2 regions of the Cupriavidus sp. FW305-3-2-15-C-LB2 genome follow, and region 1 is predicted to be linked to the other one. Evidence: predicted binding sites of a transcription regulator. Region 1 holds the regulator's gene; the other holds the start of a gene.
The links. The regulator sigma-54, encoded in region 1, starts transcription at its own class of promoters, with help from an activator protein. The targets are predictions, from matches to a motif close to TGGCANGNAANCTGCTTT.
Positions count from the first base shown of each region.

Region 2: AC3WRR_RS01650 (phenol hydroxylase subunit) is a predicted target of sigma-54. The motif match lies at 2,916-2,933, and genes of this name have one in related genera.

Region 1 is NZ_JBYSZW010000048.1:35,886-41,479, reverse strand. It holds gene hprK (HPr(Ser) kinase/phosphatase) at 1-822, opposite strand, end outside; gene ptsN (PTS IIA-like nitrogen regulatory protein PtsN) at 904-1,359, opposite strand; gene hpf (ribosome hibernation-promoting factor, HPF/YfiA family) at 1,816-2,166, opposite strand; gene AC3WRR_RS27600 (RNA polymerase factor sigma-54) at 2,215-3,696, opposite strand; gene lptB (LPS export ABC transporter ATP-binding protein) at 3,830-4,630, opposite strand; gene lptA (lipopolysaccharide transport periplasmic protein LptA) at 4,699-5,349, opposite strand; gene lptC (LPS export ABC transporter periplasmic protein LptC) at 5,417-5,594, opposite strand, start outside.
Region 2 is NZ_JBYSZW010000001.1:312,859-318,452, reverse strand. It holds gene AC3WRR_RS01665 (aromatic/alkene/methane monooxygenase hydroxylase/oxygenase subunit alpha) at 1-1,290, opposite strand, end outside; gene AC3WRR_RS01660 (MmoB/DmpM family protein) at 1,341-1,610, opposite strand; gene AC3WRR_RS01655 (aromatic/alkene monooxygenase hydroxylase subunit beta) at 1,643-2,638, opposite strand; gene AC3WRR_RS01650 (phenol hydroxylase subunit) at 2,635-2,880, opposite strand; gene AC3WRR_RS01645 (sigma 54-interacting transcriptional regulator) at 3,214-4,902, shown strand; gene AC3WRR_RS01640 (GntR family transcriptional regulator) at 4,907-5,594, shown strand, end outside.

The DNA of each region.
Region 1 (5,594 bases):
GGCCGCCACCTGGATCTTGACCATGTGGATCGGCAGGCCCAGCACGTCGAGGTATTGCGAATCGAGCGGCAGCCGCTCGAACTCGCCGTCATTGCGACGCACCAACTGCACCACCAGCTTGATCTTCATCTTCCGGCGCACCGCGGTCTCACCGAAGATGGTCTTGATGTCGAGCAGGCCCAGACCGCGTACTTCAAGCAGGTTCTGCAGCAGCGGCGGGCAGCGGCCTTCAATGAAATCCGGCCCCAGGCGCACGAAGTCCACGGCATCATCGGCCACCAGCCCGTGGCCGCGCGAGATCAGTTCCAGGCCCAGTTCGCTCTTGCCCAGGCCCGATTCGCCCATGATCAGCACGCCCATGCCCAGGATGTCGAGGAATACCCCGTGCATGGTCACGCGCGGCGCGGAGATACGCGACAGGTACAGGCGCAGGTGGTCGATCACCGCGGCCGACGACACCGGCGTGGTGAACAGCGGCGTGGACGAGCGCGTGCAGCGCAGTTCCAGGTCGGGCGGCGGCTCCATGCCGTCGGCGATCACCAGGAAGGGCGGCTCCAGCAGGATCAGCTCGCCCATCTGGCGCTTGCGGGTCTCGTCGTCCAGCCGCTGGTAATAAGTGATCTCGGGCTTGCCGAGCACCTGGATGCGGTTGGGGTGGATCAGATTCAGGTGGCCCACCAGGTCGGCGGCGGAGGTGGCTTCGCGGGCGAACTCCACATCGAAGGCGCGATCCGCACCTTCCAGGCCGGCCACCCACGAGAGTTTGATGTCGGCTGCGTTGTCGTCGAAGATGGACTGGGAGGTGACGCCGGTGAGTTCCATGCGGTATGACTGGTGGGGCGGTTTGCGAAGCGCCTTGGCGCCTGCCCGGTCTGGTGCCGGCCCGCTTGAGGGATCAGGGGATCAGGGATGCCATGCGATCAGCAACTGATGGACGGCATCGGGCGTGGGCAGCGTGGCCAGCCCTTCACGCATGTCGCGGTCGGAAAGCAGTTGCGCGATTTCGGACAGGATTTCCAGGTGCTGCTGCGTAGCCTGTTCGGGCACCAGCAGGAAGATCAGCAGCGATACCGGCTTGCCATCGGGCGATTCGAACGGAATTGGTTCGGCCAGGCGCATGAACGCGGCCAGCGGCTGCTTCAGGCCCTTGATGCGGCCGTGCGGGATTGCCACGCCGGCGCCCAGGCCGGTGGATCCAAGCGACTCGCGCGCGAACAGGTTGTCCGTCACGATGGCGCGCGCCACACCATGGTTGTTCTCGAAGAGGAGCCCGGCCTGCTCGAACACACGCTTCTTGCTGGTGACGCTGACGTCGAGGGTGATGTTGCCGGGTGGCAGCAATTTGGCCAAACGATTCATGGGCGATGCGCAGGATTTCAGTTAGCGGGCGGACCGTTCCGCCGGGCAGTGGGCTGGCTCCGGCCTGCCGTTGGCCTGGCCGGAGGCGTCCGGCCCATTATAGAGCAGCGACTACTCCCGCATTGTGCAGCGCAACGGGGCAAGCCGGTGCAGAAAGATACATGGTGATGCAATGGTGCCTCCGCGGCGGGGAGCCGGTGCACCGGTGCGGGGCACGGCCAGGATTCCCTCTCTTTGTATGGCGCAGCATACACCTTGGCGCAGCGCTTGCGAACACCCTTGCTCATTCGGGTGAAAAGCATCGGCTCCGGCGCCACAGCCGGGCCGCGCCGCCAGTGCGGGCGCGGCATGCCGGCGGCAACCGGGAACGCGAGGGCGCAAAAAAGCCGCGCTTCTTGGCGCGGCTTGCCTGTTCAATCCTGATTCAGCAGCCCGCTGCGGGGCTGCCGGGCACGGTCATTGCTGCATTTGCGCTGCGGCCATCTGGTACTTGACCGCTTCGCGGTCGTGGCCTTGCACGCGATCCTTGTAGCGGATCACCTGACGGTCCAGCTTGTCGACGAGTGCGTCGATCGCTGCATACAGGTCTTCGTGATGCGCTTCGACAAAGATGTCCTTGCCCTTGAGATGTAGATTGATTTCCGCGTACTGACGCCGGTCCTTTTCTTTATGGTTGTCGACAGAGAGCAGCACACTAACGCCAATGACTTGATCGAAATGCCTGACGATTCGCTCCAGCTTCGTTTCCACGTACTCACGCAGAGGGGGCGTGATGTCCAGGTGGTGTCCACTGATCTTGAAGTTCATAGCGCTTCTCCTTCTGAAAGAGCCTCACCAGGCAGGCGGTGGGCTCGGCTACAAAGACTTGCGGAGATTGACTGCGGGGATCTTCAGGGCTTCGCGATACTTGGCAACGGTGCGGCGTGCGACAACGAAGCCTTGTTCGCCCAGCAGTTCGGCAATGCGACTGTCGGAAAGGGGATTCCTCGGGTCTTCGGCTCCTATCAGTTGCTTGATCAAGGCGCGGATGGCCGTTGACGAAGCCGCGCCACCGGTTTCGGTGGACACGTGGCTGCCGAAGAAGTACTTCAGTTCGAAAGTACCCATCGGCGTTGCCATATATTTATTGGTCGTCACCCGGGAGATGGTTGACTCGTGTAAACCCAGTGTATCGGCAATCTCCCGCAAAACCAAGGGGCGCATGGCGATTTCGCCGTGGCTGAAAAAGTTCTTTTGACGCTCGACAATGGCCTGCGAGACACGCAGGATTGTGTCGAACCTCTGCTGGATGTTCTTGATCAGCCAGCGCGCCTCCTGCAGCTTCTGCTGCAGCCCGGCGGTGCCGGACTCACCCTTTGCGCCACGCAGGATTTGCGCATACATGTCATTGATGCGCAGCCTCGGCATCACATCCGGATTGAGCTGCGCGATCCAGCCGCCGCCTCCCTTGCGCACGAACACGTCCGGCACCACGAAGTCCGCCTCCGGGCGGCTGTATGCATGGCCGGGGTAGGGCGCCAGCGAGCGGATCAGTTCGTGTGCGGACTTCAGCGCCGCTTCATCCACCTGCAGCGCCTTCTTCAGCCGCGTGTAGTCGCGTACTGCGAGCAACTCCAGGTGGCTGGTCACGATGTTCAGGGCCAGTTCGCGCTGCGGGTGCGTCAGGCGCCGCAACTGCAGGGCCAGGCACTCGGCGGCGTTGCGCGCGCCCACGCCGGGCGGGTCGAAGCTCTGCAGCAGCGTGAGGATGGCGTGGACCTCCTCGATCTCGAACTCGAGTTCTTCCGGCAACTCCGTGCAGATCTCCTCAAGCGATGCGCTCAGGTAGCCATCGTCGTCGAGCGATTCGATCAGGAAGATGGCCAGGCCCTTGTCGCGCGCCGAGATCTTCAGCGGCGTGAGCTGTTCCATCAGGTACTCGCGCAGCGTGGGCTCGGCTTCGCGCAGCTGCATCGGCGTTTTTTCGTCCTCGTCGCCCTGGGGGCGGCGGGCAAAGTCGTCCAGGCTCCAGTCGCTGCTGCCATAGTCGTCGCCGTTGCCGCTGTCGCCATAGCTGTCGTCGTCAGCCGCGCCGTCGGCGCGGGCCTCGCCATTGCCCTGCGGCTCTGCCGGCGCGGGCGCCGGTGCGCTCTGCAGGTTGACCGAGCCGTCGGCCGCCACGCGCAGCGGGCTTTCGATCCAGTCGTTCTCGCGTTCGAGCAGAGGGTTTTCCGTCAGTGCCTGTTCGACCTCTTGCTGCAGTTCCAGCGTGGAAAGCTGCAGCAGCCGGATCGACTGCTGCAGTTGCGGGGTCAGGGCCAGATGCTGGGAAAGGCGGAGCTGTAGCGACGGTTTCATGCGACCTATTCTATGCGCATCTTTCCGTTGTTGGAACGGAAATTGCTATCGCTTATGCGGTCTGATCGCTGCTGGCTGTGGCAGGCCCACGTGCGCCCGCGAATAGCCTGCCGCTCCATGGCAGGCCGCTGCATCACATGCGGAAGTTCTCGCCCAGGTAGACGCGCCGCACTGCGTCATTGGCGATGATTTCCTCGGGCTGGCCCGCGGCCAGCACCGTGCCTTCGCTGATGATGTAGGCGTGGTCGCAGATGCCGAGCGTCTCGCGCACGTTGTGGTCGGTGATCAGCACGCCGATATTGCGTGCCTTGAGGAAGCTGACGATGCGCTGGATCTCGCCCACGGCGATCGGGTCCACGCCGGCGAAGGGTTCGTCCAGCAGGATGAAGCGCGGCGACGACGCCAGCGCGCGCGCGATTTCCACGCGGCGGCGCTCGCCGCCCGACAGCGACAGCGCCGGGTTGTTGCGCAGGTGCGCGATCTGCAGGTCGTCGAGCAGCGAATCCAGGCGGCGCTCGATCTCGGCCTTGGGCAGCGGCTTGCCGTTGCTCACCTGCAGCTCCAGCACCGCGCGGATGTTCTCTTCGACGTTGAGCTTGCGGAATACCGAGGCTTCCTGCGGCAGGTACGACAGCCCCATGCGCGCGCGCTCGTGGATCGGCAGGCCGCTGATGTGGTCGCCGTCGAGCACGATATCGCCTTCGTCCAGCGCCACCAGGCCCACGATCATGTAGAAGGAGGTGGTCTTGCCCGCGCCGTTGGGCCCGAGCAGGCCGACCACCTCGCCGCTCTTCACGTCGAGCGAGACGTCCTTGACCACCGTGCGCGAGCCATAGCGTTTCTTCAGGTGGCGCACGACCAGCGTGCTGCCGCCGGCAAGGACGGTGGAGGCTTCGACGGAAGGCTTGTCGGCGATGGTTGCGGTATCGGTCATTGGCACAGTCTGGCGTTCAGGCGTTTCTGGCGCCGGCCGCATGCGATGCACGCAGCCGGCGCCAGGCGTCAGGGTTTGTTGGCAGGCGCGGGCGCCGGCTTCAGGTCCAGCGGCGAGCCGCCGCTGCCCGTGGCGCCGGCCTTCTGGTCCTGGCGCGGCGACAGCACCGCGCGCACGCGGCCGGACGGATTGGCGGCCGCGGCATCGCCGCTACCGCCGCCGGCAGCCGTGTAGAACTCCTTGCGGCTGTCGTAGGTCAGCACCGCGCCGCGGATCTCGTCGACCTGCTTGGCGCCCTGCAGGCGCGCCATGCGGGCATTGCCGATCAGCTTGGAGTACTCCTGCTTGCCGTCGTACTCGATGCGGTCGCCCCAGCCGTCGATGTATTCGTCGACGCCTTCGCGCTTCTGCCGGATGTAGGCCTGCTTGCCCGGCTTGGCGGTGGCCACCGCGAACTGGTAGCCCTCGGGATCGGTGCGCAGTTCGGCGGCGTCGGACTTCAGGATCATGGTGCCCTTGGTCAGCACCACATTGCCGGTCAGCGTATAGATCTGCTTGACGTCGTCATAGCTGGCGTTGTCCGCCTCCAGCACCATCGGCTTGTCGCGGTCCGCGCGCTCGGCCAGGGCGGGCTGGGCCAGCAGGCCGAAGGCCATGGCCAGGGCGAGCAGGGCCGGGGCGGTGCGTCGACGGGACGATGTCGTCAGGGAAGCAGTCATGTTGGCAGGGTTGCTTGAGGGCGTCTGGGTACGTTGGTGCGGGTTGGTGCGGCCCCCGGGCCGGGGCTCAGGACCCCGGCGCGCGGCCAGGGGTCGGCCCGGTGATGATGGTGCCGCGTACATTGCCGAGCAATTGTACTTCGCGCGTGACGTTGTTGAAGATCAGGCCGTTGGCGGTCATCACCGACGGGCCGCGCGTCAGCTTGACCGGCTTGTCGGTCTTGACGATGTCGTCATTGACCAGC
Region 2 (5,594 bases), on a different contig from region 1:
CTTGTTGCCGAAGTAGTTCGATTCGCGCGTGCAGAGCCTGGTGGGGTCGCCCGGCTCGGTGAACAGCATCGGGATCTGGCAGGTCTGGCACAGCATTGGCAGCGTCTTCATGTAGAACCGGTTGCCGGCCTTGGCCTGCTCGTCCCAGTGCTCCAGGCGCGGACGGTAGTGCTGGTCGAACGTCTCCGGGTACTTGGCGGACAGCCAGGCCATCTCGTCTTGCTGCGGCACCCAGGTATGGAACGGGGCGGCCGCGTTGAAGCCGTAGAAAGTCGCCCAGGCCTGGTGGCTGATGTGATCCTTGCCTTCGCAGGCGTCCTGCCAGCCCTTGGGCTCGCGGATGCCGTAGCGGGCCAGGTCCTTGAACAGCGCGCCGCCGTTCTGCTCGGCGTACATCTCCCACGACTCGCGCCAGCTCATCACGCGCTTAGGCTGCATGTAGTCCATCATCATGGCCACCAGCGTCAGCAGCCGGTAGCCGCGCCAGAACCACTTGTCGATCCAGCGCTGCACGATGGGCACGTTGTCGGGATCCTGTTCCAGCAGGAACTTGATGCACTCGATGCCCAGCGTCATGTGGCGCGATTCGTCGGACTGGGCCGAGAAGCCGAAGGTCACGGTCGACATGTCGCCGTTATAGGCGGCGCCCGACATGAACGGCACGAACAGCAGGTTGGTCAGCACGTACTCGAACGAGAAGCTGACCGCGGTCAGGAACTCGAACGGCCCGGCCGAGTAGGCGTCCTCGAAGAAGGACTTCGGCACCGACAGGTACCAGACGCGGTCGAACCAGTGGTTGGAGTGATGCAGGCCGTTGAAGAACTTGTTGTAGGTGGAAAGCGCGTGGGTTTCCGTCTGGTAGTGGCGCAGCTCGTCGATCGACTGCATCTGGCAGGCCACGCGCGCGCCCTCGCCGGTAAAGTGGCGGCCGACGTGAGCGAAGCCGCGATGAGCCAGGTATTCCAGCGGCGTCACGCCCTGCACGAACAGCTTGAGCGCATTGATATAGCGCGCGTCGGTCACGCCGAGGAAGGCGTTGTTCTGCGTGAAGGCGTCGATCACGGCGTAGAGCTTCTTCTCCTTCTCGCCCTGGTACTTCCAGTACGCGTCCATGGTCAGGCGGAACGGGTCGACCCACTTGTCCCAGTCGTGGATCTTGATGCCCTCATAGCGGTCGTAGGGGAAAACCTTGTCCATCGGCTGGTAGGTGGTGTCCCAGCCCAGGCCGCGGGTCATGGCGGCGTAGCGTTCCTTCAGGCCGAGCTTCTTCTTCAGCGTCGGGGTTTCCATTTTCGTGTCTCCTTCTTTGTTGGGGGCAGCTGCGGCGTTGCGCAGGGCGTTCAGTGCTTCCAGCTCAGCGTGAAGGTGTCGTCGTCTTCTTCGATATGGCCGGACAGCGTGATCAGGTTGACCTGGATCTGCTGCAGATCGAAGCGCGTGCCGGTCAGTTCCTCGATGGTCTGGCGGCGGATGGTCAGGTGGCCCGGCGCGTCGATCTTGACCATCCCCGGCGACTCGACCAACACCGCGTCCGGGTTGTCGGCCAGGATGGCCTCGACCACCGGACGGGACTCCTCGTTGGCCTGGAAGGCGATGAATACGTTGGACATGTGTTTTCCTTAAGAGCGAGTGAGGGGAGCGATCAAAGCGCGATGCCGAGTTTCGAGATCCGGGTCTGGAACTGCTCGCGCACCGCGTCGAGTAGTTCGGGCGCATGGCTCTGGAAGGCCAGCTCGGCGACCGGCTGCAGCGCGGCAAACGCACGCCCGGCCCAGTCGCGGGTCCAGTGCGCCAGCAGCGCCTTGTTCTCTTCGGACTCGGCCGCCATCGTCTTCACCACGGCATCGACCCAGCGCTTCGACTCCTCGTGCCACTCGGGCATGAAGGCCGTCAGCATCGCGATCGCAGAGCCGCCGCCCAGGGCGATCCGTTCGTCGACAAAACGGTCGTAGATCAGCGGGTAAAGCAGGCCGTCAAGCGCCAGGTTCTGGGCGACGAACAGTTCTACCGGGTCGTCGACGACGAAGGTGTCCTCGACGTAGTGGCGCAGCGGTTGCCACGCCGGATGTTCGAGCCAGGCGTGCCGGCCTGCGTCGAGTACCTCAGGACCGGCCACGGCCAGCGCCAGGCGCGTCAGGTATTGCGCAACGCCAAGGTTGTCCATCGCGTGGAACATCGCCGCCGCGGTGAAGGCGGTGCCGTAACCCAGTGCGCAGACCTGCGCGTTGTTCATGTTCGCGCCCCATGCGGCGTGGCGCAGCGGTACCAGAAGGTCGAGCGCGTGTTTGGCCACCTCCGCCGGCATCCGGTCGATCATCCGGCGCGACTCGACGAATTCGAAGTTCGATTCCATCGTGTCCTGCTGGCGCGCGCGAGCCGTGGTCCACGAGGCGTAGTAGTACTGGCGCGGGTCCTTCAGCACGTACCAGCTCGCCATGCGGATCGCCGAGCGCGAGGCGTCGAAGATTTGATGCGCCGGATCCCAGGTTGGCCGATAGTGGAAGTTGGTCTCGGGCTGCGCGCCCATCATGCCTTCCTGGTAGCGCGAGGCCGTCTTGTCGCCACCGATATGCCGCGCCACATGCGCGTAGGTCTGCCGTAGCGGCTTGATGTCGACGGTTTTCAGCTCGATTGTCACGGGTTGCTCCTGAGGGTCGTGGGGTCGCGGTGGAAGTCGCTGCCGGAGTCATCCAGCCGGACGACGTTCTGCGTGGTGCAGAACGCGTCGAATGCGTCAATGGGCAAGGTCAGTTCGACGAACATCTCCGGCCCGCCGACCGCGAACTCGAATTCGACGAATCCGCGTGGGTTGAGGCCGGTGACCCGGACGAACTTGCGGCAGGGATCGAATGGTTGGTTGGCTGGGGTCTGCAGGGTCATGGTCGATGGGTCGATGTCGCCTCCGTGCCCCTTTCATTGCAGGGGGCGTGCCAGCGGTGCCAGCCCATGACCAGAAATCTCGATAATTCAGGGAAAGTACTGAGTCAAAGTTGGCTGCGCGCCTGCAAAATGCTGGTTAACCAGCACGCTCCCGGATCTGGTACCGCTCTTATGCGGACGCTTCAAATCGTTGATCCCGCGCGGTTTTTTATCTTTTGATCAAGTACCGAAAGGCCCTTTTTGATGAAATGGTGAAGCCGGCGAGCGCTGCGGCGTTACCGCTACGCATCCACCACAATCCGCAGAAATATAGAAAATCTCGATGGAGACGACATGACGCAGTCTCGCCTGCCCCCGCTGCCCACCGACGCCGATCTGCGGCGATCGATCCACTTTTCTGCCGCCGATGGCCGCATCTGGCTCGCCGGCCAGCGGATGGTGCTGGTCCACGCTGCCGCCCTCGGCACGCTGCGGCAGGAACTGATGGAGAGTGTGGGCCCGGCCCAGACCCGGCGGCTTTTCACGCGCGTGGGCTTTGCCTCCGGCGAGCGTGACGCCGCGCTGGCCCGCGTTATTCGCAGAAACGGATCACTGCAGGACATGTTCAATGTGGGCCCGCAGCTGCACATGCTGGAGGGCTCGGTGCAGGTCACGCCGATCTGTTTCGAGGCGGATCCCGCTACTGGCAAGTTCTACGGCGAATACCGCTGGGAACACTCCTGGGAGGCCGAGGTGCACAAGCGCACGTTCGGCCCTCAGGCGGAGCCGGTGTGCTGGATGCTGATCGGCTACGCCACCGGATACACCAGCGCCTTCATGGGCCGCACCATCCTGTTCAAGGAGACCATGTGTGCGGGCATGCATGACGAGCACTGCATGATCGTGGGCAAGCCCGTGGAAGAATGGCCGGATGGGGAAGAAATGGCGTCGTGGTTCAACGCCAGTTCGCTGCTCAGCACCATCCGCGACCTGCAGACCGAGGTCGAATCGCTGCGCCTGGAAATTGCCCCCGACGCTGACCGCACCAGGCTGGTGGGCCGGTCCAACGCCTTTCGCAACGCCTACACCTTGCTGGAGACCGCGGCCCCCACCCGCGTCACCGTGCTACTGACCGGCGAGACCGGTGTCGGCAAGGAACGCTTTGCGCGCGCCCTCCACAGCCTGAGCCCGCGCGCCGAGCTACCTTTCGTCGCCATAAACTGCGCCGCCATCCCGCATGCGCTGATCGAGTCCGAACTGTTCGGCGCGGAGAAAGGCGCCTTCACTGGCTTGCAGGCCACGCGCCCGGGCCGTTTTGAGCGCGCCGACGGCGGTACTTTGTTCCTCGACGAGATCGGCGAGTTGCCGCTCGATGTCCAGGCCAAGCTGCTGCGTGTGCTGCAGGAAGGTGAAATTGAGCGGCTCGGCGCCACGCAAAGCCGTAAGGTCGACGTGCGCCTGATCGCCGCGACCAACCGCGACCTCGAGCAGGCTGTCAAAGAAGGCCGCTTCCGCGCCGATCTCTTCTACCGGCTCAATGTCTACCCGGTTCTGATCCCTCCGCTGCGCGAGCGTGCCGAGGACATCGAACCGCTGGCGCAGACCATGCTGGAGCGGTTTGCTTCGATCCACGGCAAGCCGGTGCCGACGCTGACCGACTACGCCTGCGAGTCGCTGCGCCGGTATCAATGGCCGGGCAACGTGCGCGAACTGGAGAACCTGATCGAACGGGCGGTCATCCTCGCACGGCCCAATCGCGCCGTCGATGCCACGGACCTGTTCCCCGGCCTGAGCATGCCGGCGGGCGCCACCGTCGACCATGCTGGGCAGATCCACCAGCCGACCGCCAAGGGGATCGATTGCCAGGCCCTACTCGACCAGCTGAAGGGGTGCAGTGAGGGAATCGAGGGGCTGGAGCGCGCGCTGCTGCATGAAGCGGTAGAGCGTGCCAACGGCAACCTTTCCGCCGCCGCAAGACTGCTCGGACTATCCCGCGCGCAGCTCAGCTATCGTCTCAACCGCAAGCAAGACACGGAGGGCTAGCGAGATGACTACCGTTTTTCCTCCTCCTGCTCTCAACGCTCCCGCCCCCGCTCCGCCAGATGAGCTTGACGGTCGGCAAGCGCGCACGCTTAGCGAGCATGCCTATTACCAGTTGCGGCAGCACGTCATCGAAGGCCACTATCCACCGGGCACCAAGCTGCGCGTCGAGCGACTGAAGGATGTCTACGGCGTGGGCGCGGGCACGCTGCGCGAAGCGCTGACGCGGCTGGTCAGCGACGCCTTGGTGATCGCCGAGGGGCAACGGGGCTTCCGCGTCACGCCTATGTCCGTGGCCGACCTGGAAGCGATCACGCGGCTGCGCATCCATATCGAGGTCGATGCGCTGCGCGAATCCGTACGCTGCGGCGATGCCGCGTGGGAGCAGCGCGTCAGAGCGAGCTATGAGGCGCTGTCCGCCTGGGAGCAGCCGGTGTCTATGGCCAATCGCGCTGCCTGGGAGACTTGCAACCGGCGCTTCCACGAAGCGCTGATTTCGGCGGCTGCGTCACCGTGGACCTATCTGGTGCTGCGCATGCTGTCACAGCAGGGGGAACGTTACCGGCGTGTGTGCATCGGGTTGGAGACGCCGCCGCGCGATGTGCATGTGGAACACCAGTGCATTTTCGATGCGGCACTGCAGCGGGCCGATGCGCGCGCGGCACTGGCCCTGGAGGACCATCTCAGTACGACGT